3 regions of the Pelorhabdus rhamnosifermentans genome follow, and region 3 is predicted to be linked to each of the others. Evidence: riboswitches for the same ligand, from Rfam matches in the RefSeq annotation. Region 3 holds a riboswitch; each other region holds the start of a gene.

Region 1 (10,453 bases), on a different contig from region 3:
TATGATAATATTAAGGGTTAAATCATCTTTCTTTTTACATACTACCATACTAGTATGGTAGTAATCAATACTGTTTTCAATTAATTTCATCAAATCTGAATTATCGAACGAGATATTATAGATAGTCCCGATGATCTACGTAGACCATCGGGACTAGCTAGCTTCAATTGCGACTCATTTTTCCTTATATTTTTTCCACCAATTTCTTCTGTTTAAAATAATCGGGATAATCCTTTAAAAGTTCATTTAAATCAAAAGTCACTTTATTAATGTGAAGATAAATCATCTCACTTCCAAGCTGAACATCCTGTTCTTGAATAGCACGAATCAGTTCGCTGTGTTGCTGCCAAATTCGCGGCATATCATGTCCGTTAGCCACATTCAACATTCGTACACGATTATAATGGGTATGTAATTGCTGAATGACAGACCAAACGCGTGTTTTTTTACAACCTTCAAAAATGGTACTATGCAATGCATCATCGAGTTCAAAAAATTTCAAAGGATTTTGATCTTCAATACATTCTTTTTGCAATGCAAGACACGCTTGTAACTTCACTAATTGATCGCTGGGGAATTCTTTACAAGCTAGTTTAATCACTTCTTTTTCAACAGTTTCACGCAAAAATTTTGATTCCTTAACATGTTCCAAATCAATGAGCGATACATAGGTTCCTTTCTGGGGAACGACATCTAATAAATATTCCTGAGACAATCGAATAAAAGCTTCTCTCACCGGCGTTCTACTGACATTTAATAAAACAGCAATATCTTTTTCAGATAGAGCACTACCTGGTAAAAGTTTTAACTGCATAATATTGGCTTTTAAAACCCGATAGACGTACTCGCGAGTTGATTCATGTGCTACTGGTTCAATCATATCCACATCCATGCTTGTTCCCCGATTCCTTACATATTTGTATCAAATGTACTATAGAATTCATCGATATGTCAACCAACGGCTCCAGGCAAAATATGCACGCCACTACCAGACAACAATTGTTCTTTTAAATATTTTTTCTAGAACAATTGTTAACACTTTTTAATATATTTCACCTGTTTATATAAAAAAATGTTTCGTTACTGCTTGACAGAGATTGCTTCTTTTCATATAATAAGGTGAATAAATTGATTTTTTCTCTGTGCAGGAGGCTATTCCCCGATGATTACTCACTTAAACAAAACAATTACAAAACAATATTATTACTTTTTTAGCTGGGGCTACTTTTTTAGCGCTGGCTATTTTGGTTGGAAAAAATTGAATAGATTGTCGTTAAGTGAGGCCTCAGCAATATAATATACGCGTAAACAAAACAGAATAGAAAAGCGCTATATAAAAGAGACTCATGTGAGTCTCTTTTTTTATCTATAAAATATTCATGGTAGAAAATAATAACATAATCGAACGATAGAAAGAGGGTTCTATGATGGCTACTATAACAATCATCCCCAATTTGTTAAGCGGAAATATTCACATTCCCCCATCCAAAAGTCTTTCGCACCGTGCAGTAATTTGTGCCGCCCTGGCAAATGGGACATCCTGTATTAAAGGTCTTATATTTTCCGATGATATTACTGCAACAATCGATGCAATGAAAGCCCTGGGTACGGAAATCTCCCAAGAAAAGGACAGTGTCCTCATCCGTTCCAACGGAAGCCTAACACCGCAAAAAGACATTATTGATTGCTGTGAATCAGGTTCTACGTTACGCTTTCTCATTCCTCTTGCTCTGACAAACCATTCCATCACATTTACTGGGCGAGGCAAACTCATTGAACGCCCCTTAGATACTTATTACAAAATATTTGACGAGCAACAGATTGCTTATCAAACGACACAAGGCAACCTTCCCTTATCTGTTACAGGACAACTAAAACCCGGATACTTTCGGTTACGCGGAGATATTAGTTCTCAGTTTATTACTGGACTATTATTCACCCTGCCGCGTCTTGAAAGCAATTCAAAAATTAATCTTACAACGCCCTTAGAATCGCAAGGTTACATTGATTTAACGTTAACTATGCTAGAACGGTTTGGTATTCACGTAACAAATAATGACTACCAAGAGTTTATCATTCCAGGCAATCAGCGCTATACTAGCCAAAATTACCATGTTGAGGGAGACTATTCGCAAGCTGCCTTCTGGCTGGCAGCCGGACTTATAGGTTCTTCTGTCTGTTGCTTAGATCTAAATCCGCATTCCGTGCAAGGTGACAAAGTCATTATTGATATTTTAAACAAACTAGGCGGAAATATTACTTTTGGTACAAATTCAATAACCGCCACACCTAGTAAAACGTCAGGAATCGAAATCAATGCGGCTCAGTGTCCTGATTTAGTGCCTATTTTAGCTGTATTAGCCGCAGTCAGCGAGGGAACGACTCATATTGTTCAAGCAGGCCGACTGCGGTTAAAAGAATCAGATCGGCTGCATGCCATTACACAAGAACTCAATAAACTTGGCGCTGATATTCATGAAGGCAGTGATTTTCTCACTATCCAGGGTCGCAAAGAATTGACTGGGGGCATTGTGGATAGCTGGAATGATCACCGCATTGCCATGGCCCTTGCCATTGCTTCGCTTCGCTGCCATGAGTCAGTAACCATTCAAAACAGCAGCTGTGTTAATAAATCTTATCCTGATTTTTGGAAAGACTTTGCGGAGCTAGGAGGGAAAATTAAATGAGTGCTACATGGGGTAGAAAAGTTCGTTATACTATTTTTGGTGAAAGCCATGGCAAAGGCATCGGCATGACTATCGATGGATTACCGCCGGGACTCATGATTAACTGGGATGACGTAACAAAAGAACTAGCGAGACGCGCCCCCGGAAACAGTCCTCTTGCCACGTCACGCCGTGAAACGGATCATTTTATCCTCTTGAGCGGTTTATTCCAGGGAAAAACAGCAGGCACGCCTTTATGCGCTATGATTGAAAATCACAATCAGCACTCGGCAGATTATGAAACGGCTATCCAAAAATTCCGTCCCAGCCATGCCGACTATGCCGGTCATGTCAAATACAAAGGTTATAATGATCCACGTGGCGGAGGACATTTTTCCGGACGACTCACGGCGCCGCTCGTTTTTGCCGGCGCCATTATCAAACAGCTACTACTCCAACAAAAGATTATCATTGGCTCACATATCGAACGTATTGGCAGCATTTCCGAACCCCGCTTTGATGCTGTTACTGTAGATGAAAAGTCACTTTTAAGGCTGAACCAACAAAAATTTGCTGTACTAGATCCAATAATCGGAGAAGAGATGCAAAATACTATTCTCGCAGCAAAAGCAGACAATGACTCCGTGGGAGGCGTCATTGAAACAGCAGCCATTCATTTATCAGCTGGGTGGGGAGATCCTTTTTTTGATTCATTAGAAAGCACTTTATCTCATCTACTTTTTTCCATTCCCGCTGTAAAGGGCATAGAATTTGGGGCAGGCTTTGAATTTGCTGCAATGTACGGCAGTACAGCAAATGACGCCATGCAGTGCCAAGATGGCAGGATTCAGACAACTACCAATCACAATGGTGGCATTACAGGCGGTATTACAAATGGCATGCCTCTTATTTTCCGCGTAGCTATAAAACCCACACCTTCTATTAGCCAAAAACAGCACACAGTCAACGCGCAGGGTGAAAACATTCTTCTTTCTACCATTGGCCGTCATGATCCATGTATTGTTCCACGAGCGGTCCCTGTTGTAGAAGCTGTAACGGCACTCGCGCTTTGGGAGATGATATAATGAAAATGAATTTGTATGCAAATAACGTTGTATTAATCGGCATGCCTGGCTGTGGTAAATCTTCAATAGGCTCGCTGCTCGCTCCGGCACTCAAAATGAAATTTTATGATGTAGACCGTTATATCGAAAAAAAAGAACAGCAAAGCGTTGCTGAACTTTTTTCACATGGCGAAGATCATTTTCGTCAAATCGAAAGTCAGGCCATTTTCGACATTTACAACAAGTCCTCGATTGTTATCGCAACAGGCGGCGGTGTTGTGACACGACATCAAAATATGGTACTTCTGCAACAACAAGGCATTATTTTTTATATTGAACGTTCCATTGAGATGATTATCGATTCCCTTGGTGCAGCTGAACATCGCCCCTTACTTGCCGGCAATGTTCAGCGCATTTACACCTTATATGAACAGCGAAAACATCTTTACGAAAAATATGGTCACTATCGAATTTCAAACAACGAATCTTGCCAAGCGGCTGTAGAAAAGATCCAAGCAAAGTTACTGGAGCACATACAAATAGAAACAAGACAAGAATGTTAATCTTTAACATTCTTGTCTTGTTTTAAAGCGCCTGGGCCATCTTGAGCAACAGCTACCTGCGCAGTGCCAAAAGTTTTCATATCATTTAAAACATGTAAAGATGCATTTATGAGAGACATGCCTAAAGCTGCCCCTGTTCCTTCACCTAAATTCATCTGCAGCTGTAAATAAGCTGGTATATGTAAACATTCCAGCGCTTCCTGATGTGCAGGCTCCATAGCAAACTGTGATCCAATCAGATATTCTTGAACAGTCGGAGCCAATTGTACGGCAATAAGCGCTGCGGCACTTGTTACGAGTCCATCAAGCACAACTGCCGCACCGCCAGCAGCTGCACCAAGTATGACTCCAACTAAACCAGCAATTTCAAAACCACCGACCTTGCTTAGCACGTCAAGAGCATCCTGCTTATCCGGACAATTGACTGTCAGCGCTGTTTTTAGCAGCTCAATTTGTCTGTTTCCAGATAAATTGATTGCTGTGTTGGAGTTTACAAGATCACTCAGCGGTTTTTCACTATAACAAGCAACAAGAGCCATTCCTGACAGATTATTTGCTCTGCCGATGTCACCTAAGCCAAAAATATGCGTTCCCTGCCTCCTTTCTATCTGAGCTATTTTGATGCCAACCTCGATGGCCTGTACCGTTTGAATTCGAGTCATTGCCGCTTGCTTGAGAATGTTTTTCGTTCCATAGGCAATTTTCTCATGATAAACGAACTGAGAAGTTGGCAAATCAGCAGCTACACCGACGTCAACAACACCCCACTTAGCCGCTGCATGATCCGCAAAAACCTTGATAGCTGCACGGCCTGTACAACAATCATTGATTCTTTGCACTGTTGATTCACGTAAATCGGGGGGAATGGCCTCGGTTATGCCATGATCCCCTGCCATAATAATAATACTCTTCTTTAAATCGTGTGGCCGTGGGGTACCTGTGATGCCTGCTAGTTTCTTAGCAAGGTGTTCAAATGAATGAAGACTGCCTAGCGGCTTGGTCAAGTTGTCCAGTCGCAACTGACATTTTTCCATGGCTTCTTCATCTAAGGGTTTTATCGAAGTAATAACCTGGTCAAGCATGATTCATTCCTCCTGCCTGACCCAATTTTCTACTATGATTGAGTAATTTTACAGCAAGTGTTAACATATCGACTACAATAGATGCTCCAATGGCTTCGCCTAGACGAACGCCCATATCTACGCAGGCTTCTAAATGTAAAAACTGCAAAGCAATCTGATGGGCTGGTTCTGTCGACAAGTGAGATGCAAATAAATAATCTTTCACAAGTGGGTGCAGCGTGCTGGCAATTAACGCCGCCGCAGTTGTATTCAGTCCATCAATAATGACGGCACAGCGATTGGCAGCACAACCTAGAATAACGCCTGCTAGCGCCCCCAGCTCAAAACCGCCCACCTTGGCCAGCACGTCTATACCATCTGTGACATCAGGCTGATTGACTGTAAGTGCCTGGCGAACAATTTTTCTTTTAACTTCTAATCGAGCATCGGATATACCTGTACCTCGTCCAGTCACCACATCGGCAGGCAATCCCGTAAAAGCGGCTACAATGGCTGCGCTTGCTGTCGTATTACCAATACCCATTTCACCTAGGCTAAAACAGGTATAACCCTGCTGTACATAGTCATTTACAATGGCAATGCCTGTTTCAATAGCCAACAAAGCCTGCTCACATGTCATGGCCGGTCCTTGAGTAAAATCATGCGTACCATAAGCAATTTTTTTATGCAAAAGTCCGGGGACATGTGATAAATCTCCGGCTACTCCCATATCAACAACAACTAAATGAGCGCCACAAAAATTAGCAAATGCATTGGCACTACCACCTTTCGAAATACAATAATTCGCCGTCATGTGAAGTGTTGTCTCCACTGGATAGGCACTAATTCCCTGCTTAGCAACACCATGATCGGCAGAGGCAATAATCATACAGTTACGAGGCAGCTCCAGATGTAATTTTCCCAAAATCCCTGCATATTGTTCTATCATACTTTCCAAACGCCCCAGGCTTCGGCCGGTTTGGTTAAAAATTTCCAATTGAACCTTGACCTGTTCCATAACAACTGCATCTAAAGCCGTAATTTTTAGCAATGTTTCTTGTAATAAACTCATGACAACCTCCAATATAAAATGAACGGATAAATTTAGTCTTTAGTCTACCCTCTGGATCAAAAATATTCTTCCTGTAATGATAAAAAGACATCTGCATAGATTAAAAAAAGAAGGCCTTTTGAGCAAATAGCTCGAAAAGCCTTCTTTTCCATGAAGGATATTTTAGCGGTAAAAGGTAGGTCTCCTGGCTCCTGGCTCATCAACAACTTACCCCTTCCCCTAATTGAGTGGCTTTGTAAGTTCTCCCCAGTACAGTGGCGGGCCCGCGCTTATGCATAACAAAGATGCTCTGACTTTCCTATTATCCCCCCATCACTCTGGGTGGCACCTTAACCGTATACTTATCTAATTGATGTCATTATAGCAGGCAAACAAACATGCGTCAATACAGACTGAATCTATAATAGTCAGTAAAATTTTTCCTTCTCAGCCAATCTTTTTGTTTATTCCAAATGAGATTGTCCACTTTAACAAACGTTACGAAGTCAATGTATCCGTGTATTTATTACGGATGATAAAAAAAATGACCATAGAATATGTTATAATAATAATTAGGCTTTACTTGTAAAATTCAGTGAATTATAAAAGTTTCTGCATGATTGTGAGGACTTACTATGTATCTCGATCTACTCCTGCACTTAATTAGTCACATGTCTTTTATCGCCATGACAGCCTATTTGATTGGACGCAGCCAATTTATTATTCATTGTGCTCAACATCCTTTTCAGCCCCGTTCCTGGGTTACCTTAAGTGCCGCTTTTTCTCTGCTCTCCATCATTGGGACCTATACAGGAATCCCTATTGACGGAGCCTTAGCTAATACGCGGCTGATCGGTACATTAATGAGCGGCTTCATAGGAGGGCCTATTGTCGGATTATGTACCGGGATCATTAGTGGCACCCATCGTTTTTTTCTTGGCGGTTTCACAGCAAGTATCTGTGCCGTTGCCACGGTACTAGGTGGTTTATTCGCAGGAATGATCCGCCAAAAATACGGATTAAATCATCTCAATTGGAAAACAGGCGCTCTTGTGGCTCTGATAGCTGAAATCACACAAAAATTCATGATTATTACCTTCGCCAAACCCGCTGAAACAGCCTGGGCCTTCGAAAAAATCAGTGCGGTTCCAACAACACTTGTCACGGTTATAGGAACTATCGTTTTTATGCTTATTACGGAAAACATCAAATTGGAACAAGACAATTACGGTGCTAACGCAGCCGAACTATCTCTCGAAATTGCCAGTCGTACCCTGCCCTACTTGCGCCACGGTTTAACAACAGAATCGGCGCAGAAAACAGCTGAAATCATTTTCAACCTCACCAAAGTCGCATCCGTCTCCATAACCAATCGCGAAGTCGTTCTCGCCTATATCGGCCTTGGTGACGATCATCATAAGGTTGGCGAACCTATTATGACAAGTTCAACAAAACGAACCATCAGTGAGGGCCAGGTACTTATTAGCAGTTCTCTAGAAGAAAGAGGTTGTCCTGTACCCAACTGTCCTTTGCATTCTGGTGTTGTTGCACCACTCACAGCTCATGGAGTGACAATTGGAACCATTAAACTATCCAAACGAGATGATCATGGAATTGGTGAATTAGATTTGCGTATTATAGATGGCATTGCGAATTTATTATCAGTACAAATTCAGCTAGCCGAAATTGACGAACAGCGTGTGATGCGCGAAAAAGCGGAGTTAAAGGCCCTGCAAGCACAAATTAATCCTCACTTTCTATTTAATACAATTAATATTATCATGTCCCTTTGTCGCACTGATCCTGCTACAGCGCGCAATTTATTAGGTCATTTGGCTACGCTTATGCAACAAAGTTTTAGTAGTCACCAAGATTTCATTACAATCCGCGAGGAGCTGCAAGCCGTAGAAGCCTATCTGGAAATTGCCAAATGCCGCTTTGGTAGTCGGTTAACAGTCACACTAGATATTGATAATGCTGCCCTTAATTACTCCATCCCCTTGCTTTCCATTCAGCCCCTAGTAGAAAATGCCCTGCATCACGGCTTATTTCCTAAACTCAGTGATTGCAAACTAACGGTCACAGTAAAGGTTAGCCAAAAAGAGGTAATCATCAAGGTTTCTGATAATGGTGTTGGAATTCCTAGCGATCGGTTGCAATCTGTTCTCCATGCCGAAACCGATGGCATTGGCATACGGAACGTAAACTGCCGAATGACAAGTATTTATGGCAGCAACTATCCGATCACAATTGATAGTAAAGAAGGCCAAGGAACGGATGTTACGTTACATCTTCCAACTGAGGGGAGGTCACAATATGCAGTTTAAAGCCGTCATTGTTGATGATGAGCAGCCTATTTGTGACGAAATCGAGTATTTACTCAAGAAACATCCAAATATTACAGTGGAAAAAAAATTCAATCATTGTTTTGATGCTTTAGCCTATATTACAGAAAATAAACCAGATGTTCTCTTCCTTGACATTAAAATGCCCGGAATATCGGGGTTAGACATGGCAAAAAAGCTCAGCGCCTTGTCAAAACCACCGCTCATTGTATTTATTACGGCTTTCCAAGAACATGCCTTAGAAGCATTTAATACACCCGCGATCGGCTATATCACTAAACCTGTAACTGAAGAAAAGCTGACGAGCATTATACAGAAAATCCGCAATTTATTAGCGCGTGATCATCCCAAACAACCCCATCAGAGCAATAAGATTTGTGTCATAGATAACGGAAAAATCCTACCCTTAAACAAACAAGACATCATACTCGCTTCGGTTAGCGAACGCGATGTGTATATTCGAACCATTCACCAACAATACACATGCAACCTTTCCTTTAAAGAAATTGAAACCATTCTATCTGATGAAAACTTTTTACGCGTCCATCGACAATACATCGTGAATCTCGATGATATTGTCGAGATTATTCCTTGGTTCCATGGCTCCTTTGTGTTACGTATGGAAGGCAATCAACAAGAAAATATTCCTGTAAGTCGTACAAAAGTAAAATTGTTGAAACAGCTTATGGGACTAAAATAAGTTCATACGAAAAAAATAACAGCAACAGGAATTGAAATCCTGCTGCTGTTTATCTTCTAAAGTTCATTCATTTTCACATAATACCAAGCCATTTCCAGTAAGTAGCGCCTAGCACCATAATGACAACATAACCAATAATTGTTAGGGGAATGCCTGTTTTAATAAAGTCCTTGGCCTCAAAGGTTTCAGTACCATAGGCAATCATATTCTGCGGAGCATTGACAGGCAGAATCATGCCGAAGCTAACGACATATTGAAGTACCATGGTCATGCCAATGACATTAATACCGGGTGTCTGTACGCTCTGCAAGATACTAATAATAATCGGAATCATGGCAGCCGCCAAAGCTGTAGCACTGGCAAAACCGAGGTGAATAATGACTAAGAAAGCCGCCATCACTGCAAGTATCGTAAGAGCAGGCAAGGTTTGCAGCCCAAAGGTTGTTACAATGATTTTAGCCAACCAAGCCGCAGCTTTCGTAGATAAAATCGCCGACCCTAAGCTAATGCCCACACCAAACAAAATGAGTGTTCCCCAAGGAATTTTTGCCTGCGCTTCTTTCCATGTCATCACACCAATTCCAGGCATTAAGAGCAGTGAAATAGCAGCAATCGTTGTCGAAGAGGTATCAAAGGGATGAACAATGTTTTCTGTAGCCCAGAAAAAGAGTAATACAAGAGAAATACCCAACAGCTTCTTCTCGGATGACCGCATTGGCCCCAAATCGCGCATGGCCTTTGCAACAGCTTCTTTCCCTCCCGCTATTTCATCGACTTCCGGTGGCATCAATTTAAGCAAAACATAGTATAAAGCAACAGACATAATGATAGCATAAGGCGCCGCTGCAATAAACCAATCCATCCAAGTAATGGTTTTACCAAGCATTTTCTCAATAAATCCGAGGGCGATCATGTTTTGAGCCGCTGCAGTTTTAATGCCCACATTCCAAATACTATCGGCTTGAGCCGTAGCAATCATCATGAGTGCCGCAAAACGGCTTTT
Region 2 (10,453 bases), on a different contig from region 3:
ATTCGGGAGGAAAGTTATGTTGAATAAGAGTAATTACCGCTGGTTAATTTTGGGCGTTTGTATGCTCGTTTATTGTACAGCTGAACTTGTACGTTGGAATTACACAGGCATTTCTAAATATTTAGTTGTGGATTGGAATATTGGTAAGCCCGAATTGGGCATTTTAGGTTCAGTATTTTTTTATTCTTATGCTATCGGGCAGATTCCGTGGGGAACTGCGACGGATATTTTTGGCGGCAGGCGAGTGATTCCTATTGGTATTGGAACCGTAGCGCTTTGCATGGTTGGTTTTGCTTATAGTAATAGCTTTTATCAAGCAGTGGCTTGGCGTACTGTGATGGGCTTTATGGCTGCCGCAGCGTTTATTCCAAGTGCATCGTTGTTAAATAAATGGTTTAGCAAGCACGAACGTGGGTTTGTTATGCAAATGTTTTCAGGAGCAGGTGGCGGATTGGGTGAAGCTATGACCTTTTTACTTATGCCGGTTTTTGCTATTCTGCTGGCTCACGGGGGTACGTTTGCTGGATTGGGCGGCTGGCATGGTGCAACACTGGCTATGGCATGTATTGTGTTTATGATTGCGGTGATTGCAATTGTATTTCTTAGGTCTGATCCAAGTGATATCGGTCTGGTTTCGGTGCAAAAGCAAGAAGATGGTGCTCAAGAACAAGGGCAATCTTATTTTTCTGTAGCTAAAGCAGCTGTTACGAGTTTGGAATTCTGGAATTTTGCGATGGTATGGTCAGGATTTACTGTCGGTACGCGATTGGTTCCAGCCTGGCTGGTAATGTATGCAACGGATTTTTATTTGCAGAGTGGTGGGATGAGTAAAGAGGCTGCAATGATCGCCGGGGGAACAACGGCTACGATTTATGTGCTGGGGCGTGCAGTGGGGACGCCTGTTGTGGGGCTGATTTCAGATGTTGCTTTGAAACATGGGATTCATCGGAGTGTTGTTATTTGGATAGCCCAAGTTGCGATGATTTGTATGTATTTTTCTTATACTTTTCCCATTTTTTCACCGCTATTATTAAATATCTTAGCGTTTATTTCGGGCATATTAATTAATTTGTTTCCACTGATGAATGCCGTGGGTGCCGAGTTGTGGTCGATTCGTACTAGTGGCATGTTAATGGGAATGGTCAATACTTTTGGTCAGTTTATGGGTGCTGTTATGCTGACTCTTAGTGGGTTTATGGCTGCGCGATTTTCGATTGTCGGTGGTGCATTTTACACTGAATTTTTGGGGATCTGGTATTTAGGAATTATTTATAGTGTGATAGCCAGTTTGGCTGCTACGTATTTTGTTTATAAGAACTTTTTCAGCAAAAAACGGGTAACGGAAAATTCAATGAACTAAAATTTCTTTGAAGAGGGGTTATTGTTATGGGCCAATGTCAGGAAAATAATTTACAAGGGATTATTGATCTTCATATTCATACGACACCGGATATTCGTATGCGGCGTCTCGATGATATTGAGTTAGCGACGGAAGCCAAACGCGTTGGAGCTCGGGCCATCATGATTAAATCTCATTTAGTGCCAACAATGGATCGTGCTTGGATTGCTGAACGAATTGTTCCGGGAGTTCGAGTTTTTGGCGGTATTACACTAAATCCTCCTATGGGCGGATTAAATGTGGCTGCAGTGGATACGGCAATTGCCATGGGAGCAAAGTGTGTCTGGCTGCCAACCTCTTATTCGGCGCATGAACGCCGGTTGATAGGGGCTTCAGACGGAGTGGAAGTCGTTCGGGATGGGAAAGTTTTATCTGAGGCGATTGAAATTTTCAAGAAAATAGCTGCTGCTAATATTATATTAGGAACAGGACATTTAGCACCTCAGGAGATTTTTAGCGTAGTTGAAGCGGCAAAACAGCAAGGGGTACAAAAGATTGTTGTAAACCATCCTGAGTGGCGCACAGTGAATTTATCGATTGAAGATCAAAAGGCACTTGTTCCTTATGGCGTTTATTTCGAACGTTGTTATGCTCGTTCTATTGGGAGCGGGCGCTATGAATCCAACTTTGAGCGCAATGTAGCTGCTATTCAAGAAGTAGGCTATGATACAACGATTATTTCTACTGACGGTGGACAGATAGAAAATCCGTTATGGAGTGAGGCTCTAAGTTCATATATTCAATATCTGACTGATGCAGGTATTCCGTCAGAAGAGATAGATAAGATGACTAAGATTTATCCGGCACAACTTTTAGGGCTGGACATTTAAATGGATTTTTTTTATTCTGTATATTCAAGAGTGGATGATGGTTTTTAATAAATAAAATGAAGGCTTCCGATGTTCGGGAGCCTTCATTTTATTTATAGTACCTGTCCAATGCAGCAGATGATTTTCCGTCGTAAAGGCAGGATTACGTTCTTTGGAAGAAGAAATAAAAAATATATGCCAGGCTAAGATTTATTGTAAGTGATGCAGTAAGTGAGTATAGAGATTGAGTAGATATAGGAGTGAAATTGATGACGAAAGGAAAGAGAAGAATTCGCTATCTACGTGGTTGGATAATGACTCTTGGTGTTATGGGATTGTTAATAGCAGGTTGCGGGCAAAAAATTGAGCAGGTGCCGCCTGTTGTTGTGAAGACGATGAATGTCAGTCAAAATGCGGGGACACATTTGTCAACTTATGCTGGTGAAGTGCGTGGTCGCTATGAAAATAAGCTGGCTTTTCGTGTGGGTGGAAAGATTACCAATCGTTTCGTCGATGTGGGCACTGTTGTTCATCCCGGCGATGTATTAATGGAACTTGACTTGGAAGATTTAAAATTAGGCACGAATCGCCTAGATGCGCAACTTGCTGCGGCTCGTTCGGACCGTGAATTAGCTGCAATTAATTTAGCGCGCTATCAAGCGCTTCATAATCAAGGGGCAATTAGCCAATCAGAACTTGATCAAATGCAAAATACATATGAGGCAGCGAACCAAAAAGAACGGGATGCCCTGGCATCCTTAAGCCAAGGATCGAACCAACTTGATTACGGGAGTTTGCAAGCGGATCAGGAAGGTGTTATATCGGAAATTTCTGCCGAAGCGGGGCAAGTTGTTGCAGCCGGTCAGTCTGTGATGACACTTGTGCGTACAGGCGAATTGGAAGTAGAGATTTTTGTTCCTGAGCAACGTTTGGGGGAGATTACAAAAAATTCTCCTGTGACGGTAACTTTTTGGGCTTTGCCTGGCGTTCAAGTACCTGGTCAGGTCAGAGAGGTATCGCCTCAGGCGGATAAGACTACACGGACCTATCGTGTGCGGATCGGAATGAATCCGCCGCCATTCGTCAAATTAGGCATGTCGGCAACAATTCAGTTTAACAGATCTGAGGCTGCGCAAATCTCAGTGCCCCTTACAGCCATTTATCAGACAGACGACACGCCTTCTGTCTGGGTTGTAGAAGAGAACGTTGTACACCGTCGCACTGTGCAGCTCGGTAATTATGGTAATAATTCGGTTGTAGTATTGCAAGGTCTTGACGGTAACGAAACGATCGTTACGGCAGGAGTTCAGAAACTCGTCGAGGGACAGCAGGTTCGCCTTTGGGACGGTGGCTCGCAATGAAAAAATTTAATCTCACTGAGTACTGCTTAGGGCATCAGCAAGTCGTGTTCTTTTTTGTTTTGCTGTTTTTCATTGCCGGGACGTTCAGTTATTTTCAACTGGGGCGATCAGAAGACCCTGAATTTACTGTGAGACAAATGATTGTTCAAGTGGCTTGGCCCGGTGCAACCGCCAAGCAAGTGGAAGAACAAGTGACAGATAAAATCGAAAAAAAGTTACAGGAGACGCCGGGTCTTGATTATATTAATAGTTATTCACGACCGGGAGCCGCAGTTATTTTTGTTAATTTAAGCGAAGACATGAGAATACAGGATATCCGTCCTACCTGGCAGCGGGTGCGTAATCTCGTTCAGGATACGTGGAGTACGATGCCAGAGGGTGTGATTGGACCTTCGTTTAATGATACTTATGGTGATACATTTGGCTCGATTTATGCCGTTACAGCCGATGGCTTTAGTTTTGCTGAAATGAAGACTGAAGTGGATCGCATTCGCTTGAAACTGCTTGAAGTGCCTGATGTAGGCAAGGTAGAATTAGAGGGGAATCAGCCCGAAAAAATTTATATAGAATTTGAAAATAACAAGTTAGCCGCTCTTGGGATTGATCCTCAGCAAATTGTGGATACGTTAAGCAAGCAAAATGCTATGAATGCCGCGGGACGTGTCGAAACAACTTCTGATAATGTTTATATGCGTGTGACAGGTATTTTTCAAAATGTAGAAGACATCAAAAATATTGCCATTCGGGCCAATAATCGTCTGTTTCGTTTGGGGGATATAGCTGAAGTAAAGCGGGATTATGCCGATCCACCGGAACCGAAAATGTATTATAACGGGCAACCAGCCATCGGATTGGCTGTGTCTATGCAAGATGGCGGCAATATTTTAAATCTTGGTGATCATTTAAATCAAACAATCGAACGAATAACACAGGAATTGCCTTTGGGTATGGAAATTCATGCAGTATCAGATCAGCCGAAAGTGGTTCGGAGTTCGATTAATGAATTTGTTGAAACGCTGCTGCTTGCTATTATTATTGTTTTGGGTGTCAATTTTCTTAGTTTGGGCAAACGGGCAGGATTTGTTGTAGCGCTTAGTATTCCTCTTGTTATTTGCATTTCTTTTTTAGCTATGAAGCTTTTTAATATTAATCTTCATAAAGTTTCGCTCGGAGCGCTTATTATTGCCCTTGGACTGCTTGTGGATGATGCGATTATTTCGATTGAGATGATGGAATTAAAATTAGAAGAAGGTTGGACGAAGTTTCGAGCAGCGACCTATGCCTATACTGTCACCTCGAAACCGATGCTGACAGGAACATTGATTACAGCAGCGGGATTTTTACCTGTAGCTATTTCAACAGGCAAGGCGGCAGAATACACAGGAACGTTATTTTCTGTTGTTACTATTGCTTTACTTGCCTCTTGGGTAGTCTCTGTAACGGTTATTCCGCTATTTGGTTATCATATATTAAAAATTAAACCACTGACAGAATCAGATTCAAGTAAGAATCTACAAGAAAACTCAGAAGGAAAGTTTAAACAAATATTTCGCAAGGTGTTATATCATTGTCTTCATCACAATAAACTAGTGATTGTTGCAACACTGGCCGCTTTTATTGTGTCACTCGGAATTGGGCGTCTCGTTACTCAGGAGTTCTTTCCTACCTCGCTGCGACCGGAGCTAATTGTCGAGCTGACCTTGCCTGAAGGTTCTTCGTTTCAAGCAACGGATCAAGAGGCAGCTAAGCTTGCCGAGCTATTAAAGCAAGATCCAGCTGTCGTTAATTTTGCTTCTTATGTTGGTAAAGGATCGCCGCGTTTTGTTTTAACAATGGATATGCAGCTTAATGCCGATAATTTTGCTCAGCTCATTGTTTTGACGAAAAATGACCAAGAGCGCGATCGTTTGGCAGAACGGATTAATGGTACAATAAGTTCGGAGTTTCCCGAAGCAAGAATTCGGACGAGTGTGTTGTCAAATGGACCGCCAGCGGCGTATCCTGTCATGTTTCGTGTTTCTGGTGAAAATCCTGAAGTCGTGCGGAGCTTTGCCGAACAAGTACGGGGCATTGTTGCACAGTATCCGGCAGTGACGGAAACAAACCTCGATTGGTATGAAAAGAGTAAAGTGCTTCATCTGGATATTGATCAGGATAAGGCGCGGGCACTGGGGATAGATAGTCAAACGCTTGCTACAAGTTTGCAAACCAATCTTTCTGGACTTCCTGTTACGCAATATCAGGAAAAGGATAATTTAATTAATATAGTTCTTCGGACTGTTGGGCAGGATCGGCAGGATTTGTCGAGACTCAAAGACTTAAATATTCCGACGACGAATGGTCGTTATGTGCCGCTGGAACAGATAGCCAAGTTGAGTTATGAAGGGGAAAATGGTCTGATTTGGCGCCGGGGTCTTGAGCCGACGATTACGGTGCAAGCCGATGTTGCCAAAGGGATTCTTGGCAATGACGTAGTCAAGGATATTGATGTTCAGCTCAAAGATTTGCGGCAAGAACTTCCATTCGGTTATACGATTACACCTGGTGGGAGTGCTGAAGATAGTACGAAATCTATTGGTTCTTTGGCTAAGACTTTACCGATTATGGTTGCTGCGATTGTCATTTTATTGATGTTGCAACTGCAGCATATGGGGAAAATGGCTTTAGTACTGTTGACAGCCCCTCTTGGCATGATTGGTGTGAATTTGTTCCTGTTTATCTTTCATCGTCCCATGGGGTTTGTAGCTGAACTGGGGGTATTGGCTTTAGCCGGAATGATTATGCGTAATTCCGTTATTTTATTGGATCAAATTGATCAGCATCTGGCGCAAGGTGAAAAGCCTTGGGATGCTATTATTGATTCGACGATCTTGCGATTTCGTCCGATTATGTTAACCGCTTTGGCGGCGATTTTAGGTATGGTTCCCTTGGCAGTGAGTCCGTTTTGGGGTCCTATGGCTATTTCTATTATGGGCGGTTTATTTATTGCCACTGTTCTAACGCTTCTGTATTTACCTGCTCTTTATGCAGCTTGTTTTCGGATTCATCCCGACACGGAAAGCCGTATTAAACTCCCGCGTTTCAAGCAAGATGACTAAACAAAGTGCGAATCTTCTAAAATTATTTGACTTCTTTATTTATAAGTGGTATAAATAAGTTTAAAGTTGTTTATTTTATAAAACTTCATAGGATTGAAATAGGTGCCCTTTGCGGCTTAATAGGGAAGTCCGGTGCAATGCCGGCGCGGTCCCGCCACTGTAATGAGGAGTAAACCCAAGATTGACCACTGAAACGAATGTTTTGGGAAGGTTTGGGCGAGCTATGATCCAGAGTCAGGAGAACTGCCTATTTAACAGTCACCGCATTTACCCACGAGCGATGGGGAGGGGATTAGGTCAAAAATTTTGTTTGTCATTTGTTAGTTAGACCTTCTTGCGGTTGTCAAGAAGGTCTTTTTTATTCCTCTTGCTATACTAGGCTAGAAGATGTCTGTATGGAGGTGAAAAAGGATGTTGCAACTAACCAATTTGTCTAATTATTACTCGGATGGAGAATTTGTTCATCATAACGCGGAGTGTTTGCAGGCATTTTTAAATCATTATCATCTGGACGGCTTGGAGATGATATTTGTTGAACCATGGGATGAGCATATTTATAAAAAACAATGGATACAAGGCGTTCATTTGCGATTTTGGCCCTGTTGGCTGGATTTTTGGCGGGGGAATCGCCCGGCTTTGCTGCGGGAATTTGGCAGTGATGATCAAATTAGGGTCTGTTTTGGCGGTGTTACGCGTGACGCATGGCTGGACTTATATCGTCGGAATATTCGGCTGGCTGTTCGCGCGGGTGCAAAGTATCTTGTCTTTCATGTGAGTAATGCCCGTTCGCCGGAACTTTTTAGTTGGAAATTCAGTGCTTCTGATGGTGAGGTTATTGAAGCGGCCATTGAGATTATCAATGAAATTGCAGATGTCATACCTCCTGAAACGACCCTGTTATTTGAAAATCTGTGGTGGCCGGGTTTAACCTTGCGCAATCCCGAGTTGACCGAAAAGTTACTTACGGGGGTCAAACCACGGAATGTGGGGATTATGCTTGATACAGGCCATTTGATGAATACGAATCTTCATTTAGCGACAGAAACGCAAGGTGTTGATTACATTTTGCAGACATTACGTGAACTGGAACCTTATGACCGTTATGTGAAAGGCATTCATTTGCATCGATCTTTATCAAGTGTTTATGTAAGGAAAAGCAGGAATTTTCCGCTGAAAGACAAATATACCCCACAAGATGTCATGAGCCATGTGCTAAAAATTGATGAACATTTGCCCTTTACCACGCCGGAGGTTCGGCGTATCATTGAGTATGTACAGCCAGATTATTTAGTACATGAATTTGTGCAGGCGTCACTGAATGATTGGGTACAAAAAATTGTATGCCAACAACAGGCACTTCGGATGGGGACGGTGTATTCATGAAACGCGTCATGACATGGCAGTTGCTTTTGTTGTTCTGTTTATCTTTGTTCCTTGGCGGGTGCAATGGAAAACAGGCCCAAAAGGATCAGGAAGCGGCAGGTTATAAAATTACGGATAGTCAAGGCTATTCGATGACAATGTCCCAAAAGCCGCAGCGAATAGTTTCCGTTTCGCTTGCTTCTGATGAAATTCTGGTGGATCTAGTTGCTGCCGATCGAATCGAAGCACTCACTTATTTAGCTGATAATAGCGGTATATCGAATGTTACGGAACAGGCCAAACAGATTCCGCGCAGAATCAAAGATAATGCCGAATCAATCATTGCCTTGCAGCCTGATTTGGTATTTATGGCGGACTGGCAATCACCGGATTTGATTCAGACGATTCGAGATGCCGGTATTTCCGTATATGTCTATAAAGCACCTGGCACCATTGCTGAAGTGAAGCAAGTCATTGAAGCTATTTCTCAAGCGGTTGGTGAAGAGACCATGGGAAAGCAGCTAACACTTCAGATGGATGGGGAGCTAGATAAAATCACTCAAAAATTGCAAAATGCTCCAGCCGATAAACATAAAACAGTTTTAATGTACACTTTGATGGGCGGCACGGGCGGCGTGGGCAGTACTTTTGATGATATTTGTCGTTATGCCAGCGTAAAAAATGCCGCATCAAGTGTGGGGCTTGGCCGGAGCGATATCCTTTCTAAGGAACAAATTGTACAAGCCAATCCAGATATGTTTTTTATGCCAACTTGGGATTATACAGGGAAAACAGATATTCAGCAGTTTAAAGAGAATGTGCAGCAAGATCCCGCTTTGCAGACGGTTAAAGCGGTGCGTGAGCATCATCTTTTTACTGTACCTGATCGTCATTTAAACTGTACTTCACAGTATATTGTGGAAGGTGTCAAGGATATTGCCAGTGCGGCTTATCCGGATTGTTTTGAGTAATAGTCAAGAAGGACTGGAAGAAATGAAAAGAAAGTTCAATAAAACCGTGCTTTTTTTAGGGCTGAGTGCCCTTGTGATAGGAATGGTCTTGGTTTCATTAGCGCTAGGACAGGTTTCTGTTCCGCTTTCTGCAACACTAGCTGTTTTAGGACATGAACTGAGTATTCCCGGTTTTCATCAAGCTGGATTTACGCAGGAACAAGTCGCTGTGATTTGGCAGATTCGTCTTCCACGCGTTCTTGTCGGCCTACTGGTTGGGGCAGCACTGGGTGTATCAGGTGCTGTCATGCAAGGGGTGCTGAGTAATCCTCTGGCTGATCCTGGCATCATCGGTGTATCGAGTGGTGCGGCTTTTGGGGCTGTTATTGCTGTGGCATCAGGCATTTCAACGGCAGGTGTTTTTTATACTCCTTTGTTTGCTTTACTTGGTGCTTTGCTTGCTGTGGCGTTAGTGCTCTTTATGGCTATGCATCAAGGAAAAATACCGGTTATGGTCTTACTATTATCGGGTGTTGCCGTCAGTATGCTGCTTGGGGCGCTGACATCAGGTATTTTAACTTTTATGAATGAAGCCCGGTTGCGTGAGTTCTTATTTTGGACGGTTGGCGGCTTAGATTATCGGCGTTGGGAGCATGTTTATTTAGCTGCACCGCCTATTTTGGTTGGGATCACTTTATTATGTCTGTTAGCTAGGCATATTAATATTTTAGTACTGGGAGAAGAAGAAGCTCGCTCAGTAGGTGTTCCTGTCGCTGTTTTTCGGTTTATTTTTCTGTTTATTACGACGGTGACAACGGCAGCCGCCGTTTGTGTCAGCGGGACCATCGGTTTTGTTGGACTCGTAGTGCCTCATATGATGCGCCTCTTAATTGGTCCGGAACATCGGGTGTTATTACCTGCCTGTGCTTTAGCTGGCGGCTTTTTTTTGATTGCCTGTGATACAATTGGGCGTTTAGTTATTGCACCAACTGAAGTTCGCGTAGGGATTATGACGGCTCTACTAGGGGCTCCCTATTTTTTGTATTTATTGCGTAAGGCCTCGAACGGGGGGATCTTATCGTGAACAATAGCACTAGCGTTTTATCTGCACAGAATTTATCGATTTGTTTGGGGAATAAAAAGATTCTTGAGCATGTAAATTTTTCTGCCGGGCAAGGTGAATTTATCGGCATTATCGGGCCGAATGGAGCAGGAAAGAGCACTTTGCTCAAGGGTTTACGACGCTTGTTGCCTTTGGCAACGGGAACCGTTATTGTACTTGATGAGGTTCTTGAGCGTTTGAGTGATAGGAAATTGGCGAAAAGCGTTGCTTATATGCAGCAAGAGATTGATTTAGACTTTCAGTTTACGGCGTTAGAGGTTGTTTTAGCCGGCCGTTATCCCTATTTAAAATGGTGGGAGAATGAAAGTGATGAAGATGTTCAAATTGCTCGAAAATATATGGCTTTTACAG
Region 3 (9,127 bases):
TTAAAGGGCGTGATACGATTATTGTTGCACCTCATCCAAGATCGAAAAAATGCTCCACTCACATGATACAACTCATCAATGTTGAATTGAAAAAATTGGGTGCTCCAGAAAATTTGATTCAGATTATTGAAGAACCGAGTATCGAAAAGACGCAGGAATTAATGCAATCCGTCGATGTCGTTGTGGCTACAGGCGGTACTGGCATGGTGAAATCGGCCTATTCAAGCGGAAAACCTTCTTATGGTGTGGGTCCTGGTAATGTTCAGGTTATTATGGACCGAGATTATGATGATAACCAGGCTGTGAAGGATATTATTGCTGGTAGAAAATTTGATAATGGCATCCTTTGTACATGTGAGCAATGTATTATTGCACCGGCTGAAAAACATGCTGAGATTATGAGATTGTTTGTGAAAAATGGTGCTTGCTATTTTGACGATGAAGCGATAGTGGATAAATTTAGACAAGCCATGTTTATAGATGGAAGCATTAACAAAAAAATTGTCGGACAGTCTGTTCAATTTATTGCCAATCTCGCGGGAGTACCTGTACCTGAAGGGGCCAAAGTCATTATTTTAAAAGCCAAAGGCAAGGGCAGTGCCGATATTCTTTGCCGGGAAAAAATGTGTCCTGTTATGGTTACCTTTGCGTATGAGAAATTTGAAGATGCTCTTGATATTGCGAAAACAAATTTAGTGTATGAAGGTGCTGGTCATACAGCTGTCGTGCATTCCAACAATAAGGAACACATTATTCAGGCCGGTTTGGCGCTTCCATTTAGTCGTCTGACGATTAATCAGTCTTCTGCTACTAATACCGGAGGTAGTTTTTATAATGGGTTCAATCCTAGTACAACTTTAGGCTGCGGTTCATGGGGCAATAACAGTATTTCAGAAAACCTGACTTACACTCACTTAATTAACATATCGCGTATTGGCTATTTCAATAAAGATGCCAAGGTTCCTACGGATGACGAAATTTGGTCGCTCTATTCATAACAGAGGAGGAGCTTGATGATGCAGAGGCTTCAGGTAAGACCTCAGATTCATCAGTAATCACGTACAGGAATTTGCCGAGTTCTTCAAAAGCGGAGCAGGAGATTTAATTTTAACTCATGAGTTTTTGTACACGCCATATTTGCAGGAATTGCATTTTAATGTAGATTTTTTGTTTCAAGAAAAATAAGGTGTAGGTGAACCGTCTGATGAGATGATTGATGCTATTATTCAGGCGATGGAAGAGAAAGAATGCAAACGAATTATTGCCATTGGCGACGGTACAGTAATTGATATTGCAAAGCTATTGATAATAAAGGATGTTAAACATGCACTAGACTTATTTGAAAAAACGATTCCTTAAACCTTGAAAGAAGTCGTGAAAAAATTTTTTCGAGCAGAGTGTCCGTACATTCAATGCGTTGTGCCTGTTTTTGAAGTAAGTGAAGACTTGATTCAGCAGGCCTTGCATATTTTAAGACAGGGGAATATAGTATGATGAAGCGAAGTGTTTCTAAAATAGGAGGACCTGACAGTGACATGATTGATACTGCCAGGTCCTTTATTATATAAAAAAATTTATTGAACTTATTTGTTTCGTTGATCAGAAATTTATCTTGCCTGAAAGTGTTTTTAGACGAAAATATTATCACAAAATATTATCAGATTTATTTGACTTGTTCTTTAATATATGCTATTTAAAAATCATAAGTAATAAATTTAAAATTTCATATAGATGGAAATAGGTGCCATTGCATTGACGATAAATTTTACGCTTAATTCCGTAGTAGCTCTTCTACTCACACAAATAGACACGATTGTCAAAGCCGCTGCGCCGGCAGCAGTAAACAAGATTATTGCTCATTTGGAGTCGGAAGAAAAAACCTTGTCCAGCTTTTTTGTGACCAAAATTCGAGACCCATTGAGGTGATGCTGTTAACCGATATCGAAACAACGGTTGTGTCTGAATTATCAGCTGGTTTAACTACCGCACTACAAGATATACTTAAAAAATTAGAAAGCCAAAAATAATGATTTTAGCCCAGAAGATGTATCGCGGGATTTTTATTGATTATTTTTTAGTGCGGCAGCAAGCTGGGTTAACTCAAGGGTTCGGTCGCTGCGTGGTAAGGTGATGTTATGTGGGCATACATTAATACACCGCTTTTAGCCAGGCGTTCGGATGGGAAGTGCAAGTGCCGCCGCATCCTTTGCTTGTAACTTCATTGGGAATTGCTATGTTCGGATAAAAATAAATGGTTACTATGCCAAGAATAAGCAGAATCGTTACTAACAATAATCCCCATGCTAAGAGGGCTTCTTTCGAGTACCAATAAGAAAAGAGTAGTTGCCAAGAACTTGCAGGAGTTAATTTATGCATGAGTAGCCTCCTCAATGGAAAATAACTACAGATAAAGGAGTATATGTATTAGTAAGTGCGTCATATGCCAAACTGAAATGAAACATGATTCTCATGGTTAAATTCTTTTGACGGATAAATTTATCTGTGTTAGAATAATAACAAGAAAATTTATTAATTTAATAAAAATTTCATAACGATGGAAATAGGTGCCCTTAGGGGCTTAATAGGGAAGTCCGGTAAAATACCGGCGCGGTCCCGCCACTGTAATGGGAAGCAAACTCAAAAAATGCCACTGAGACGAATTGTCTTGGGAAGGTTTGAGGAAGCGATGATCCAGAGCCAGGAGAACTGCCTATTTAACAGTCGCCGTTTGACCTGCGAGAGATGGGGAGGAGATTGGTACGATAGCTTTTTTATTGTACTTATTTTATCCCAGTATCGTTGATACTGGGATTTATGTTTTTAGTTATTAAAAACATCTCCTGGATAGCCGGAAGATGTTTTTTTTATAATGTTTTTCTCTTTATCCGAGAGCGATAATGAGGGGGATGTGGAAGGCTTTACCCTTTCATGTTGATACCTTCATTGTCTAGCTTAGGAATTTTATGTAATTAAAAATTTTGTCTAATAAAAATTTCATAACGATGGAAATAGGTGCCCTGAGGGGCTTAATAGGGAAGTCCGGTGAAATACCGGCGCGGTCCCGCCACTGTAATGGGAAGCAAACTCAAGAAATGCCACTGAGACGAATTGTCTTGGGAAGGTTTGAGGAAGCGATGATCCAGAGCCAGGAGAACTGCCTATTTAACAGTCGCCGTTTGACCTGCGAGAGATGGGGAGGAGATTTGTACAATAGCTTTTTATTGTACTTATTCTATCCCAGTATTATTGATACTGGGATAGATGTTTTTAGATATTAAAAACATCTCCTGGTTTGAAGGCCAGAAGATGTTTTTTTTATAATATTTCTCTTTTTACCCGAGAGCGATAATGAGGGGGATATGGAAGGTTTAACCCTTTCACGTTAATAACCCTCATTGTCTAGCTTAGGGATCTATAGAATCAGAAATTTTGTTTAACGAACAACAAATTACAAAAAGGAGAGGATTTATTTTGAATGATTGGAGACCTAGTTATCAGAGTAGATGCATGTCAGCTCAGCAAGCGGTGCAACATGTTAAGTCTGGTGATCGAGTGGTAATTGGTCATGCCTGTGGCGAACCGCCTACTTTAGTCGAAGCTTTAGTTGAGCGGGCACCGGAATTGGAAAATGTGGAAATTGTTCATATGGTTGCAATGGGATCAGCCAAGTATGCTCAGCCTGGTATGGAAAAAAGTTTTCGCCACAATGCGCTGTTTGTGGGGGCAACGACACGTAAGGCTGTGGCAGAAAAGCGGGGCGATTTTACACCTTGCTTCTTTTCAGAAGTTCCCCGCCTGTTTCGAAATGGCCTATTATCTGTCGATGTTGTGCTTATGCAAGTAACGCCACCGGATGAGCATGGGTTTTGCAGTTTTGGTGTATCAGACGATTATACAAAAGCTGCGGCAGAAAGTGCTAAACTTGTGATCGCACAAGTCAATCGGTTCTTACCGTGGACAGGTGGAGACAGAATTCATGTCAGTGAGATTGATTGTTTTGTGGAAAAAGATGAGGCTATAGTGGAACTTCAGCCGCCTCCGATTCATGATGTTGAAAAAGCAATCGGTAAAAATGTTGCCAGTTTGGTTGAGAACGGAGCAACATTGCAATTAGGAATTGGCGCTATTCCTGATGCTGTGCTGCTGTTTTTAAAAGATAAAGAAGATTTGGGTTTGCATTCGGAAATGTTTTCTGATGGTGTTGTTGAATTGGCCGAGGCCGGTGTGATGACAAACCGCAAGAAAACGCTGCACCCAGGAAAATTTGTTGCCACTTTTTTAATGGGAACACGCAAGTTGTATGACTTTGTCGATAATAATCCTGATGTGGAAATGTATGGGGTAGATTATGTCAATGATCCCTATATCATTGGTCAAATCGATAATATGGTTTCGATTAATTCGGCATTGCAAGTCGATCTTATGGGACAAGTGAACGCCGAGATGATTGGTACCAAACAATTTAGCGGTGTGGGAGGACAGGTTGACTTTACTCGCGGGGCCAGTCGCTCGCGTAATGGCAAAGCGATTATCGCTATGCCTTCGACAGCCTCGCATGGTAAGATTTCTCGTATTGTGTGTCAGTTAGATACGGGGGCAGCTGTGACGACATCGCGTAATGATGTGCAGTATATTGTGACTGAGTACGGTATTGCCGATTTACGCGGCAAATGCCTGCGGGAGCGAGCCAAGGCTTTAATTGCCGTGAGTCATCCTGATTTTCGGTCGACCTTATTAGCCCAGGCAACAGAGCAAGGATTGATTTAATTAAAATTACATAGCGGAAGGAATGAATAAAACATGGAGAAACAGTACTCAATAAGTGAATTAATTAACAAAGCAAAAATTGCCCAGCAAATTTTTGCGGGCTATACACAAGAGCAAGTCGATCAATTGGTTCGTGTCATAGGCAAAGTCGTTTATGACAATGCCGAAATGTTGGCTCGTGAAACGGTCGATGAAACGAGAATGGGCGTTTATGAAGACAAGGTAGTCAAATGCAAAGGCAAGTCACGGACAATCTGGAATAGCTTAAAAGGGAAAAAATCTGTCGGCATCATTAAAGAAGAACCAGAGAAAGGCCTCGTATATGTGGCAAAGCCGAAGGGGGTTATTGGTGCGATTACTCCAACGACGAATCCCATCGTTACGCCCATGTGCAATGCCATGTTTGCTGTGAAAGGGCGTAATGCCATTATTGTTGCACCTCATCCAAGATCAAAAAAATGCTCCACACACACGGTACAGCTCATTAATGCTGAATTGAAAAAACTGGGTGCTCCGGAAAATGTCATTCAGATTATTGAAGAACCCAGTATCGAAAAGACGCAGGAATTAATGCAATCCGTTGATGTTGTTGTGGCTACAGGTGGCGCCGGCATGGTGAAATCGGCCTATTCAAGCGGAAAACCTTCCTATGGTGTGGGTCCTGGCAATGTTCAGGTTATTATGGACCGCGATTATGATGATAACCAGGCTGCGCAGGATATTATTGCTGGTAAAAAATTTGATAATGGCATTATTTGTTCAGGTGAGCAATGCATTATTGCACCGGCTGAGAAACATGCTGAGATTATGAAATTATTTGTGAAAAATGGTGCTTGCTATTTTGACGATGAAGCGATAGTAGACAAATTTAGACAAGTGATGTTTATTGATGGTACTATTAACGGAAAAATCGTCGGACAGTCTGTTAAGTTTATTGCTAATCTTGCCGGAGTACCTGTACCGGAAGGTTCCCAAGTCATTATTTTAAAAGCCAAAGGCAGGGGCAGTGCCGATATTCTTTGCCGGGAAAAAATGTGTCCCGTTATGATTACCTTTGCTTATGAGACGTTTGAAGATGCGATTGATATTGCGAAAACTAATTTATTGTATGAAGGTGCGGGTCATTCCGCTGTCGTGCATTCCAACAATAAGGAACACATTATTCAGGCCGGTTTAGCGCTTCCATTTAGTCGTCTGACGATTAATCAGCCTTCTTCCACGAATGCCGGAGGCAGTTTTTATAATGGTTTCAACCCTACGACAACCTTAGGTTGCGGTTCATGGGGCAACAACAGTATTTCCGAAAATCTAACGTATACTCACTTAATTAATATATCGCGTATTGGCTATTTCAATAAAGATGCCAAGGTTCCTACGGATGAGGAAATTTGGTCGCTCTAATTTATAAAAGAGGAGGAGATTGAATATGCAGATGCTTCAGGTAAGACCTCAGATTCATCAGTTTAATCACGTACAGGAATTCGCTGAGTTTTTCAATATCGGAGCAGGAGATTTTATTTTAACTCATGAGTTTCTTTATACGCCGTATTTGAAGGAATTACATCTTGACGCGGATTTTTTGTTTCAAGAAAAATATGGTGTAGGTGAACCATCTGATGAGATGATTGATGCGATTATCCAGGCGATGGAAGGGAAAGAATACAAACGGATTATTGCCATTGGCGGCGGTACAGTAATTGACATTGCAAAGCTTTTGACAATAAAGGATGCAAAACATGCACTAGACTTATTTGAAAAAAAGATTCCTTTAATCAAAAGTCGGGAATTGATTCTTGTCCCAACGACTTGCGGAACAGGCAGCGAAGTGACGAATGTTTCTATTGCTGAAATTAAGTCCAAACATACTAAGATGGGGCTTGCCGTGGATGAACTTTACGCGAATCATGCTGTACTCATTCCTGAACTTGTGCGAGGTCTTCCGTACAAATTTTTTGTTACCAGTTCCATTGATGCCTTGATTCATGGCGTCGAATCATTCGTTTCTCCCAAATCCAATGCGTTTACTGAACTGTTTAGCTTGAAAGCCATTGAGACGATTATCAAAGGTTATCAACAAATTATTGAGCGAGGGCCTGATTATCGACTGAATATTTTGTCCAATTTCGCCTTTGGGAGCACTTGGGCGGGGGTTGCTTTTGCAAATACAGGAGTTGGCGCTGTCCATGCTATGTCCTATCCACTTGGCGGAAATTATCATGTCCCGCATGGTGAAGCCAATTATCAATTTTTTATTGAAGTGTTTAAAACCTATAATCATAAGCAGCCTAACGGTAAAATTAAGGAGTTAAATGAATTTTTAGGCAAAATATTGGCAGTGGATGATATTTCTTGCGTATACGACAAATTAGCTGAGCTACTTGAGCAGCTGTTAAATCGCAAGCCACTTCGTGAATATGGCATGAAGGAAGAAGAAATTGAGACGTTTACGGACAATGTTATTTCAGGACAACAGCGATTGCTTGTCAATAATTATGTCCCATTGAGTCGAAATGAAATTCGCGATATCTTTCATGCGCTATATTAATTTGGACAAAAATTTCGGAATTTATTCGTTTTTTGTCATAATCTAGCGGTATAAAAAAATAGCTATATGATTGGCGAAAAAGGAGTGAAGTATCATGTCAAATGGTAAGCTGCCGGAAGAAAACACAACGACTGTTACAGAAGACAGTAATATAGAGTCTGATTCAGAACGAGAGCGCTTAGATAAACAAGCTGTAGAAGAATTTTTAAAGGAATTTGTTTTTATTTCTTTTAAACGACCGCAATGAGTTAGGCGTTAGTTTATCAAGCTAATAAAAATATGAGGGGGTAATTTTTATGACTTTAAAAACACCTGAACAGTATGAGGAAAGCCTAAGAAAACTCAATTTAAAGGTTTATTTGCAAGGGGAGCTTGTTGAAAATCCAGTCGATCATCCTATTATTCGTCCTTCTATGAATTCCGTCAAGGCCACTTATGAATTAGCGCAAGATCCAGAGTATGCTGAATTGATGACAGCTACTTCTTATTTGACAGGCGAAAAAGTAAATCGTTTTTGCCATTTGCATCAAAGTCCGGCTGATTTGGTGAAGAAAGTAAAAATGCAGCGCTTGTTAGGCCAAAAAACTGCGGCCTGTTTCCAGCGTTGCGTCGGTATGGATGCCATTAATGCTGTGGACAGTGTGACTTTTGAAATGGATGAAAAGCTGGGTACTCAGTATCATAAGCATTTTGAAAAATTCTTGCGTCAAATGCAACAGGAAGACTGGACTGTGGACGGAGCCATGACAGATCCGAAAGGGGATCGTTATTTGGCACCAAGCAAACAGGCTGATCCTGATTTGTTTGTTCATATTGTAGAAAGACGGAAAGACGGTATTGTTGTTTGCGGTGCAAAAGCGCATCAAACAGGAGCTATTAATTCTCACTGGATTTTAGTGATGCCGACCATTTCCATGGGCAAAGATGATGCGGATTATGCCGTCAGCTTCTGTGCTCCTGCTGATGAAAAAGGTATTTTCTATATTTATGGACGGCAGTCGTGCGATACGCGCAAACTCGAAGGCGATACGATTGATGTAGGCAATAAGAAATTTGGTGGTCATGAAGCCTTGATGGTCTTTGATCATGTCTTTATTCCGTGGGAAAATGTCTTTATGGCTGGGGAGACGGAATTTAGCGGTCTTCTTGTGGAACGTTTTGCAGGTTATCATCGTCAAAGTTACGGCGGCTGTAAAGTCGGCGTAGGGGATGTGCTTATTGGAGCAGCGGCTCTTGCGGCAGATTATAATGGTGCAGCTCGGGCATCGCATATTAAAGATAAACTGATTGAAATGCAGCACTTAAATGAAACTCTTTATGCCTGCGGCATTGCTTGTTCGGCTGAAGGACATAAAACAGCCTCAGGGACGTATCTCATTGATTTACTGCTTGCCAATGTATGTAAGCAAAATGTTACGCGGTTCCCTTATGAAATTGCGCGTTTAGCAGAAGATATTGCCGGTGGACTCATGGTAACGCTGCCATCGCAAAAAGATCTGAATCATCCTGTTATTGGCAAAGTGGTTGAAAAATACTTTAAAGGTGTGGCGTCGATTCCGACAGAATGGCGGATGCGCATCTTACGGCTGATTGAAAACATTACGTTAGGCACGGCAGCTGTAGGTTATCGGACAGAATCTATGCATGGTGCGGGATCGCCGCAGGCCCAACGGATTATGATAGCCCGTCAGGGAAATATTGAGGCGAAAAAAGAATTAGCTAAGGTCATTGCTGGTATTACTGATCAAGGTGCAGCGAAATAAGGTTCTGTCGTGAAAATAAGTGTAGATGAAGACGGGCGGGAAATGCAATGAA

What was found. Region 3 has a riboswitch for cobalamin ahead of Ga0466249_RS06665 (acetyl-CoA hydrolase/transferase family protein). Riboswitches for the same ligand answer to the same signal wherever they lie in the genome.
Region 1: another riboswitch for cobalamin. It lies ahead of cobT (nicotinate-nucleotide--dimethylbenzimidazole phosphoribosyltransferase); the one in region 3 lies ahead of Ga0466249_RS06665 (acetyl-CoA hydrolase/transferase family protein).
Region 2: another riboswitch for cobalamin. It lies ahead of Ga0466249_RS18805 (TIM barrel protein); the one in region 3 lies ahead of Ga0466249_RS06665 (acetyl-CoA hydrolase/transferase family protein).

What each region holds. Positions count from the first base shown of each region.
Region 1 is NZ_JAHGVE010000006.1:222,776-233,228, forward strand. Features, by position in the region: gene Ga0466249_RS09590 (GntR family transcriptional regulator) at 185-892, opposite strand; gene aroA (3-phosphoshikimate 1-carboxyvinyltransferase) at 1,425-2,687, shown strand; gene aroC (chorismate synthase) at 2,684-3,751, shown strand; gene Ga0466249_RS09605 (shikimate kinase) at 3,751-4,293, shown strand; gene Ga0466249_RS09610 (nicotinate-nucleotide--dimethylbenzimidazole phosphoribosyltransferase) at 4,290-5,375, opposite strand; gene cobT (nicotinate-nucleotide--dimethylbenzimidazole phosphoribosyltransferase) at 5,368-6,426, opposite strand; gene Ga0466249_RS09620 (hypothetical protein) at 6,483-6,626, opposite strand; cobalamin riboswitch at 6,584-6,773, opposite strand; gene Ga0466249_RS09625 (LytS/YhcK type 5TM receptor domain-containing protein) at 7,041-8,732, shown strand; gene Ga0466249_RS09630 (LytR/AlgR family response regulator transcription factor) at 8,722-9,450, shown strand; gene Ga0466249_RS09635 (DASS family sodium-coupled anion symporter) at 9,524-10,453, opposite strand, start outside.
Region 2 is NZ_JAHGVE010000019.1:50,962-61,414, forward strand. Features, by position in the region: gene Ga0466249_RS18785 (MFS transporter) at 17-1,360, shown strand; gene Ga0466249_RS18790 (DUF6282 family protein) at 1,387-2,229, shown strand; gene Ga0466249_RS18795 (efflux RND transporter periplasmic adaptor subunit) at 2,478-3,569, shown strand; gene Ga0466249_RS18800 (efflux RND transporter permease subunit) at 3,566-6,667, shown strand; cobalamin riboswitch at 6,751-6,932, shown strand; gene Ga0466249_RS18805 (TIM barrel protein) at 7,079-8,050, shown strand; gene Ga0466249_RS18810 (ABC transporter substrate-binding protein) at 8,047-9,000, shown strand; gene Ga0466249_RS18815 (FecCD family ABC transporter permease) at 9,023-10,063, shown strand; gene Ga0466249_RS18820 (ABC transporter ATP-binding protein) at 10,060-10,453, shown strand, end outside.
Region 3 is NZ_JAHGVE010000004.1:114,739-123,865, forward strand. Features, by position in the region: gene Ga0466249_RS06650 (aldehyde dehydrogenase family protein) at 1-998, shown strand, start outside; partial or broken gene Ga0466249_RS06655 (iron-containing alcohol dehydrogenase) at 1,204-1,359, shown strand; gene Ga0466249_RS06660 (hypothetical protein) at 2,149-2,376, opposite strand; cobalamin riboswitch at 2,546-2,728, shown strand; cobalamin riboswitch at 2,994-3,176, shown strand; gene Ga0466249_RS06665 (acetyl-CoA hydrolase/transferase family protein) at 3,472-4,767, shown strand; gene Ga0466249_RS06670 (aldehyde dehydrogenase family protein) at 4,801-6,168, shown strand; gene Ga0466249_RS06675 (4-hydroxybutyrate dehydrogenase) at 6,194-7,312, shown strand; gene Ga0466249_RS06680 (hypothetical protein) at 7,407-7,559, shown strand; gene Ga0466249_RS06685 (4-hydroxyphenylacetate 3-hydroxylase family protein) at 7,609-9,075, shown strand; gene Ga0466249_RS06690 (NifU family protein) at 9,123-9,127, shown strand, end outside.